2 regions of the Streptomyces sp. 3N207 genome follow, and region 1 is predicted to be linked to the other one. Evidence: riboswitches for the same ligand, from Rfam matches in the RefSeq annotation. Region 1 holds a riboswitch; the other holds the start of a gene.
What was found. Region 1 has a riboswitch for cobalamin ahead of metE (5-methyltetrahydropteroyltriglutamate--homocysteine S-methyltransferase). Riboswitches for the same ligand answer to the same signal wherever they lie in the genome.
Positions count from the first base shown of each region.

Region 1 (4,583 bases):
AGGGGGCTGCCCCTGGCGGTCGGTTGCGGGCTGCGGGTTGTTCGTGGCTGGTCGCGCAGTTCCCCGCGCCCCTTCGGGGCGCGGGGAACTGCGCCAGCAGAGCAGGGGATCAGCTCTGGCGGGGGAGTTCCTTCCGCACCGTGCGGGCCGCGGTCACCAGGTTTTCCAGTGAGGCCCTGGTTTCGGTCCAGCCGCGGGTCTTCAGGCCGCAGTCAGGGTTGACCCAGAGCCGTTCGGCCGGGATGGCCTCCAGGCCCTTGCGGAGGAGCGCCGCCATTTCCTCGGCTCCCGGGACCCGCGGTGAGTGGATGTCGTACACACCGGGGCCCGCCTCACGCGGGTAGCCGTGGCCGGCCAGTTCGTCCGCGACCTGCATATGGGAGCGGGCGGCCTCCAGGCTGATGACATCGGCGTCCAGGGCGGCTATCGCTTCGATGATGTCGCCGAACTCCGCGTAGCACATATGGGTGTGGATCTGGGTGTCCGGGCGCACACCGCTGGTGGTGAGCCGGAACGCCGCCGTCGCCCACGCCAGATAACCGGGCCGGTCGGCGGTGCGCAGCGGCAGCGTCTCGCGCAGGGCCGGCTCGTCGACCTGAATGACGGCGGTCCCCGCGGCCTCCAGCTCGCAGACCTCGTCGCGCAGCGCCAGGGCCACCTGGCGCGCCGTCTCGGACACCGGCTGGTCGTCCCGTACGAACGACCAGGCGAGCATGGTCACCGGGCCGGTGAGCATGCCCTTGACCGGGCGGGAGGTCAGCGACTGGGCGTACCGCGTCCAGCGGACCGACAACGGCCGCCGGCGCGCGACGTCGCCCGCGAGGATCGGCGGGCGCACATAGCGGGTGCCGTACGACTGGACCCAGCCGTGCCGGGTGGCGAGGTAGCCGGTGAGCTGTTCGGCGAAGTACTGCACCATGTCGTTGCGTTCGGGCTCACCGTGCACCAGCACATCGAGCCCGGCGCGCTCCTGGAAGCCGACCACCTCGCGGATCTCGGCCGCGATCCGCTCCTCGTAGGCGGCCTCGTCGATCCGGCCGGCCCGCAGGTCGGCACGGGCCGCACGCAGCTCGGCCGTCTGCGGGAACGACCCGATGGTGGTGGTCGGCAGCGGCGGCAGACCGAGCCGGGTGCGCTGCGCCGCCGTGCGCTGTGCGTACGGCAGCGCCCGCCGGGTGTCCGCGTCGGCTACGGCGGCTGAGCGGGCCCGTACGGTCTTGTCGTGCGTGAGCGGTGAGGCCGCACGGGAGGCCAGATCGGCGCGGTTGGCGGCGAGCTCGGCGCCGATCGCGCCGGTCCCCTCGGACAGCCCGCGCGCCAGCGTGACCGCCTCGGCCGCCTTCTGCCGCGCGAACGCCAGCCAGCGGGCCACCTGCGGGTCGATATGGCGCTCGGCGCGGGCGTCCAGCGGCACGTGCAGCAGCGAGCAGGAGGCCGCCACATCCACCCGCTCGGCGAGGCCCAGCAGAGTGGCGAGGGTGGCGATGGACCGCTCGTAGTCGTTGATCCACACATTGCGGCCGTCGATCACGCCCGCGACCAGCCGCTTCCCGGGCAGCCCGCCGACCGCGGCGAGCGCGTCCAGGTTGCCGGCGGCCGGGCCCGTGAAGTCCAGCGCCAGGCCCTCCACGGGTGCCTTCGCCAGCACCGGCAGCGCCTCGCCGAGCCGGTCGAAGTAGGAGGCGACCAGCAGGCGGGGCCGGTCGCTGAGCGTACCGACCGCTCGGTATGCCTGTGCTGCCGCCTCCAGCTCGGCAGGCGTACGGTCCTGCACCAGCGCGGGCTCGTCAAGCTGCACCCACTGGGCGCCCGCGGCGCGCAGGTCGGCGAGCACTTCGGCGTAGACCGGCAGCAGCCGCTCCAGCAGTGTCAGCGGCTCGAAGTCGGGGGCGACGCCCGGCGCCGGTTTGGCCAGCAGAAGGTAGGTGACGGGCCCGACGAGCACCGGCCGGGCCGCCCTCAGGCCCAGCGCGAGGGCTTCCTTCAGCTCGGCGGTCTGCTTGCTCGCGTCAGCGCGGAAGACCGTGCCCGGTCCGAGCTCGGGCACCAGGTAGTGGTAGTTGGTGTCGAACCACTTGGTCATCTCCAGCGGCGCGGCGTCCTGCGTGCCGCGGGCCATGGCGAAGTACCCGGCCAACGGGTCCGCCGCCACGGCCTCCCGGTGCCGCTCGGGGAGGGCGCCGACCATGACGGTGGTGTCCAGCATGTGGTCGTAGTACGAGAAATCTCCGGTGGGCACCTCGTGGATGCCCGCCTCCGCCAGCTGCCGCCAGTTGGCGCTGCGCAGTCCGGCGGCCGTGGAGTGCAGGGCCTCGGCGGTGACGCGGCCCTTCCAGTAGCCCTCGATCGCCTTCTTCAGTTCGCGGTTCGGCCCCTGGCGGGGATAGCCGTGCACCGTGGCACGCACCGGTGCGGGCGGGGGAGTGGTGGCCGGGTTCGCTGCTGTCGCTGTCACGCAACTCTCCTTCGCGAGATGTCTCCAGCGCTCCCGGAAGAACGGGACGAGGATGCGAAGGGGGAGACCGCACGGAAGACGGAGCCGACGCGTGGCTGGTGTCCGCCGCCTTGTGCGCTGTGCTCTCCGACCCGCCCTCGAGGTCTCCGGGAGGACCGTACGCGTGTGGACGCGTACGGGCAGCGGGCAGGTCTTCGGACTCGCGGGCGCGCCTGCCGGTCTCCCGGCGGGCACCTACTGGCCGTCGCTTCCCGGACCGTCGGTCCAGTGCGTATGACGGCGGTCGTTCCCACTCACCGCTGCGGGGCAGTCCCGGATTTGCACCGGGTTCCCTCTTACGACGCCTCCCGTCTGGCGGACGGGGCGAACCAGCTGCGCGGCCCAGCATAGCTGGGGGGCCGTCGCGGGAGGGCTGGCCCGCGATTCCCGTGCGGGGTCGCCCCCTGCTGCGCTTGGGCAGTCTGCTCCCCCAGCCTCCGGCCGGGAGGTGCCCCCAGGGCGCAGGGTGGGCAAGCGCAGCACCGGCCACCGGGCCGCACCCGAGGGGCGCCCGCTGCGGGGTGCGGGGTGCGGCCGTCGCGCGGGTGCGGCCGCTTGTGCCCACCCGTTCCGCCCGTTGCGGAACGCCTGCCCACAAGCTAGTTGGCTCAGGGTTCCAGCAGGCGGGACTGCAGCCTGGTGCGGGTGGCGGGGGAGACTTTGAGGGCCTCCGTCAAATAGGTGTCCGCGTCGCCCCAGGTCTCGTCGATGGTGGCGAAGGCCGCGTGGAGGTAGGCGGCGCGGGCGTCGAAGAGAGGGGCGAGGAGTTCCAGGACCTCGGGGGACATTCCGGCCTTGGACTTGCTGCTGCGGTAGATCTTGTAGCGCCGGTGCGGCTGGTTGGACTGGAGGTAGTCCTCCTCGATGGCGGCCCGCTCGACGCCGAGCGCCAGCAGCGTGACGGCGATCGACAGACCGGCCCGGTCCTTGCCCGCGGCGCAGTGCATCAGGGCGGGCACGCTGTCCTCGGCGAGGGCATGCAGGATGCGGCTGTGCTCGGCGGTGCGCTCGCGGATCATGGTGCGGTAGGAGTCGGTCATCCGCTGGGCGGCGAGGCCGTCCCCGAGTATCGCCCGCAGCTGGTCCAGCTCGCCGTCCCGCACCAGCCGCCAGAACTCGGCCCCGTCGGCCGGGTCGGAGAGCGGGAGATTGACGTTGCGGACGCCCGGAAGCTCGATGTCGGGGCCGTCGAGCGCCTGGTCGGTGGAGTTGCGGAAGTCGAAGACCGTGTGCAGTTCGAGCTCGCCGAGGAAGGCGGCGTCCTCCGGCGTCGCGTGTGCCAGGTGCCCGCTGCGGAAGAGCATCCCGCGCCGCACTCGGCGCCCGTCCACCGTCGGCAGACCCCCGACGTCCCGGAAATTCCGTACCCCGGTCAGCACCGTATCGGCGGACTCCACACTCACGCGCGCTCCTAGCATTTGCGACGACCGTCCGTTCGACCATAAGGCATGGATGCCTGAGGCGATCAGCCCTTGGATGCGTGCACCCGACCGTAGCCTGACGGTGACTCAGGGTGATGATGAGGCCGGGTGTGATTCACCCCGTACGCGGCGCCGATCGATGGCGATACAGCCACGCTCACCACCCCCATGCCGCAGTGGTTCGGATGTGAACAATTCCATGAGCATCGGCGGCAGAACGCCGGGCTCGCGGTAGCCTCCGCGTATCGCCCAACTCCCTTTGCACTGCCGCGTATTCGGCTCACGCCCTACATGCGAGGAGTCTGGATTGAGTCACCTGCATTGGCGTGTGCGCGCTCTTGTGGGCGCGTATGCGGTGTCCGTCTACGGCAATTTTCTCAATCTGATCGCGTTGAGCCTGTTCACCTACGAGGTCACGGGGAGCGGTCTCGGTCTGGGCCTGCTCATGGCGCTGCGGTTGTTCGCGGGTGTGCTGGCGGGGCTGGGGGCCGGGGCGCTGGCGGGCAGGGTGGGGCGCAGAGTCCTGATGATCGGTGCGGATCTCGTCCAGGCGGCGGCCATGGTGGTTCTCGCGCTGTGTGCGACGGGGTCGGCTCCGGTGTGGCTGCTGGCTGTCGTCGTGGTGGTGCTCGGTGCCGGAAACACGTTCTTCACCGTCGGACTGCGCA
Region 1 covers NZ_JBQQBV010000002.1:478,526-483,108, forward strand. The annotation lists gene ACTWP9_RS04895 (aspartate aminotransferase family protein) at 1-1, shown strand, start outside; gene metE (5-methyltetrahydropteroyltriglutamate--homocysteine S-methyltransferase) at 110-2,455, opposite strand; cobalamin riboswitch at 2,624-2,843, opposite strand; gene ACTWP9_RS04905 (tyrosine-protein phosphatase) at 3,103-3,912, opposite strand; gene ACTWP9_RS04910 (MFS transporter) at 4,223-4,583, shown strand, end outside.

Region 2 (4,583 bases), on a different contig from region 1:
ATCGAGCCGGTCGGCCAGCCCGGTGTGTACGGCAGCCTCCAGCACGGCCGTCTCGTCCTCGGCCCGCTGCCCCGACCAGATGCCGCGGTGCGGGATGCGGCCGAGCCGTACGACATCGCCGACGGTCAGCTCCACGCCGGTCTCCGCATGCTGCTCGACGACGGCCACCCGACGGGCCACAGCGCGGCGCCCCAGCTCGCGCAGCGGTCTGCCGTCAAGGGTGACCACTCCCGAGGCGGTCGGCCGGATGCCCGCCAGCAGCCGCAACAGCGTGGACTTTCCCGAGCCGTTGGGCCCCAGCAGCCCCACCGTCTGGCCGGGCTGCGGATCCAGGCTCACCCCGTCGACGATCAGCCGCCCCCCTGCCTGCCAGGACACCGAGTGCGCACTCAGGCTCACAGCCCCGCACCTCCGCCTACGCCGTGCGCCCTGCCGCGCCGCCCCCGGTGCAGGATCACCACGAAGGCCGGCACCCCCAGCAGCGAGGTCGCCACTCCGACCGGCAGCTCACGCGGGTCCAGCAGGGTGCGCGCCGCGGTGTCGACCCACACCAGGAAGACCGCGCCCACCAGGGCCGTCACCGGCAGCAGCCGCCGGTGCGCCGGCCCGGTCAGCGCGCGGGCCGCGTGCGGCAGCACCAGCCCCACGAAGCCGATCGCGCCCGACGAGCTGACCAGTACCGCCGTCAGCAGCGCAGTGACCAGCAGCAGCGTCAGCCGCACCCGCCGCACCGGTACGCCCAGCGAGGCGGCGGCCTCCTGCCCGAAGGCGAAGGCGTCCAGCGCGTCGGCCCGCGCCAGGCACACCACCAGCGCCAGCCCCAACGCGCCCGCGCCCAGCGCCACCTCACCCCAGTCGGCCGAGCCCAGCGAGCCCAGCAGCCAGAACAGCACCCCGCGGGTCTGCTCGGCGTCGGCCGAGGTGAAGACGATCAGCGAGGTCAGCGCCGAGAACAGCTGCATTCCGGCGATGCCCGACAACAGCACCCGGTCCGTCGTACCGCCCGAGGTGTGCGCCAGCAGCAGCACCAGCCCGAACGAGAGTGCGGCGCCCGCGAAAGCGCCCGCCGACAACGAGAGGGCGCCGCCGCCCACGCCGAGCACCACCACGGCGACCGCCCCGGTGGAGGCGCCGGAGGAGACGCCCAGCACGAAGGGGTCGGCAAGCGGGTTGCGGAGCAGTGACTGGAGGACGGCGCCGCACAGCCCGAGGCCGGCGCCGCACAGTGCGGCCAGCAGGGCGCGGGGGAGGCGCAGTTCCAAGATGATGCCCTCGCGCAGTGGTGAGACCCCTGCATCGGCGCCGCCCAGTCCTTCTATGACGACCAGCCATACGTCGGTTACGCCGATACGGGCCTGCCCGGCGGTGATGGCCAGGGCCACTGACGCCGCGAGGGCGAGCGCGGCGACCACGCACAGGAGGGCTGCGCCCTGCCCGGTGCGGAGCGCTCCGCTGAGGGGGTGCCCCTGCCTGAAGTTTGCGGGGTGCGGCTTGCGTTGTGGCTGATCGCGCAGTTCCCCGCGCCCCTGACGGGGCGCGTCCGCGTCCCCCGGCTGTGCTTGGGCAGTCTGCGCCAGGGGCGCAGGGTGGGCAAGCGCAGCCCCCGTTGCCGGGTCGGCAGCAGCTTCGGAGCTCCCGCCAGCCCGTTCCCCCCTCACTTCGCCAGCCCCAAATCTCGCAGTCCCCTTGCCACCTTCTCCACTCCCTCCACCGTGCGGATCGAGGGATTCATCGCGGCGCCGGGCAGCAGGATGTAGCGCTTGTGGCGGACTGCCGTCATATGGCGGGTGACCGGGTCGGACTCCAGCTTCCGGATCTTGGCCTTCGCGGTCTCCGCGGTCTGGTTCTTGCGGGTCAGATCGCCCAGCACGATCACATCGGGGTCCCGGTCGGCGACCGTCTCCCAGCCGATCTGCGGCCACTCGTCGTGGGTGTCGTCGAAGACGTTCTTCGCGCCCACCGCGCGGGTGATGATGCCCGGCGCCCCGCAGCAGCCCGCCAGATACGGCGACTCGGAGTTGGCGAACCAGTACATGACGGAGGTGCCGCGCGCGTCGGTGCCCCGGGTGGCCTTCGCCACCCGCGCCTTGAGGCCGGCCACCAGCCGCTCGCCGCGCTTCGGCACGCCGAACGCCTTCGCCAGGTCGCGGATCTCGCCGTAGACGGTGCTCAGCTCCAGCCGGCTGCTGCGCGCTCCGTCGCCGTTGGAGCCGGACTTCTTGGCGCAGTCGGCGGGGGAGAGGTAGGTGGGCACCCCGAGGTCGGCGAACTTGCCGCGCGGGGCGACGCCGCCCTTGTCGAGGGTGGCGGAGAAGGAGGCGGTCACCAGGTCCGGGTCCTTGTCGAGCACCTTCTCCAGCGCGGGGTAACCGTCGGCCAGCCGCGGGACCTTCGCGTTCTCCTCACCGAGCCCCTTCATGACCGGGTCGGTCCAGGTGCCGGTGCCCGCCATCCGGTCGCCCAGCCCGAGAGCGAGCAGGATCTCGGTCGAGCCCTGGTCGAGGGAGACGGCCCGCCGCGGGGGCCGCTGGAGGGTGACGTCCTGCCCGCAGTTGTGCAGCGTACGGGGGTAACCGGGGGCCGCGCCCTTGCCGGACGCCTCCGTCGGGGAGTCCCCGCCGCAGCCGGCGGCGCCCAGGACGAGTGCCAGGGCGAGGCCCGGCACGAGTACGCGGATACGGCGCGGTCGGCGCATGGCCAGGGGTTCCTTCTCCGTCAGAGGCCCAGTCGCGGGGCCCGGCGTGCCACCGTGCCCGGGGCAGTCCGAGCGCGGGTGCCAGCAGGTTTTCGGGCTCGGGACTGTGGGAGCGTGCGCCTTCCCAGGGACGTACGTCCCCAGTGGCCTCGTGCACGCCCCAGTCCCACACCGCTGCGCGTCAGCTCCGGATTCGCACCGGATTCCCTGACCCGTTCAAGGGTTTGACTGGCCGCTGAAACGTACCACGCGGGCGGCATCCCGCAGGAACCGGGAGAAACGACAAAAGGGACCCCGAGGCTTTACCCGGCCCCGGGGTCCTGGGTGCCGCTCGTTCACACGCACCGGCCTGTTGATGGGCGGATCGTTCGGCGATGCCCTTGCGTGGAGCCACTCCACCACGGCGCAGCGTGGATGCGCCGGCTGGGTTCGAACCAGCGTCTCAAGGTCGTCACCGCCCCGGTTGCCGGACGATGAGCGGCGATACTGAGCTTGGAGCGAGAGGTTGAGACTGACGGGCACCCTGTGTTCAGGACAGGGCGACCCGGGGGGTCACACATCAGCTTCAGCTTCAGCTTTGCGCTCCTGGCGCACCCGGTGACCGAAGGTCGCTGAAACCCTGGCCCCGGGGGACCCCGGCCGCCACGTCGTCGAAACGTGCGCCGGGGTGTCTGTGGTGGTGAGATGCCTCCTGGCTGTCAGTCGAAGAGGTAGCCGAAGACGGCGTCCCCGACGCGCTTGTCGGTGACCTCGGTCCCGTTGGCCTCCTCACGGGCGAACTTCACCGCGGCCGCCAGCTTGTCCAGCCGCTCCAGCAGCTCGTTGACCCGTCGTGCGGGCAGGGCGCCGGAGTACTTGACCGTGGTCCAGTAGCCGACGGGGATGTCCTCGTAGTACACCTCGACCTGGGCCGGGTGCTTCTCCGTGGCCTCCGCCTTCACATGGTTGCGCGGCACCTTCTTGGTGCGCACCGTACGGACCTGCTCGGTCTTCCACCAGTCCGTGGAGGGGTCCTTCTCCCACGCCTCCGCGCCGTCCAGCACCGGCAGCTTCCGCAGGAAGGAGCCGAGCTCGCCCAGTTGCTTCTCCAGGAACAGCAGGTAGGAGACCGGCACTTCGGACAGGACGGTGCGTCCGTCGACGACGACGTCCGCACGAGCCGTGAGGTTCGCCCAGTCCTTCGTCGCCGTCACATCGAACAGCCGGGTGAGGATCTTCGCCGTTTCCTTCAGCACATCCTCGGCCTTGACCTGGACCCGCGTCGACTCCGGCGGAAGCTGCTCGCCCTCTTCGTCCTTGGGCTGGTACGTACGCGAGATACCGGCCAGCATCTGGGGCTTCGCCAGCCCGTGCTGTGCCTGCGCCAGGTCCTGGACCACCTTGGACTTGACGCCTTTCTCGACTGCGATGATCTGATTCAGCTTCGCCACGAACGCGAAGCTAGCAGTCCGATCCTCAGCCGTTCCAGGCATTTTGTTCGACGACTTCGTAACAGGCGGGGTCCCACGTCCGAGTGAAAATGGATGTTCGTCAGCTTGGGCCGGGTAGGCCAAGTCAGCTACCGATCCGACGAGCTGGGGGACAGTGACGTTGTCGCAACCCTTCGAACTGCCCGACTTCTATGTGCCCTACCCGGCCCGGCTCAACCCGCACGTCGACCAGGCCCGGACCCATTCACGGGAGTGGGCACGGGAGATGGGGATGCTGGAGGGCTCGGGGATCTGGGACACCGCCGACCTGGACGCGCACGACTACGCGCTGCTGTGCGCCTACACCCATCCCGACGCCGAAGCGGACGATCTGGCGCTGGTCACCGACTGGTACGTGTGGGTCTTCTTCTTCGACGACCACTTCCTGGAGGAGTTCAAGCGCACCCAGGACCGGGCGG
Region 2 covers NZ_JBQQBV010000010.1:203,188-207,770, reverse strand. The annotation lists gene ACTWP9_RS17905 (ABC transporter ATP-binding protein) at 1-399, opposite strand, end outside; gene ACTWP9_RS17900 (FecCD family ABC transporter permease) at 396-1,412, opposite strand; gene ACTWP9_RS17895 (ABC transporter substrate-binding protein) at 1,655-2,695, opposite strand; cobalamin riboswitch at 2,762-2,943, opposite strand; gene ACTWP9_RS17890 (DUF7873 family protein) at 3,394-4,125, opposite strand; gene ACTWP9_RS17885 (terpene synthase family protein) at 4,286-4,583, shown strand, end outside.
Region 2: another riboswitch for cobalamin. It lies ahead of ACTWP9_RS17895 (ABC transporter substrate-binding protein); the one in region 1 lies ahead of metE (5-methyltetrahydropteroyltriglutamate--homocysteine S-methyltransferase).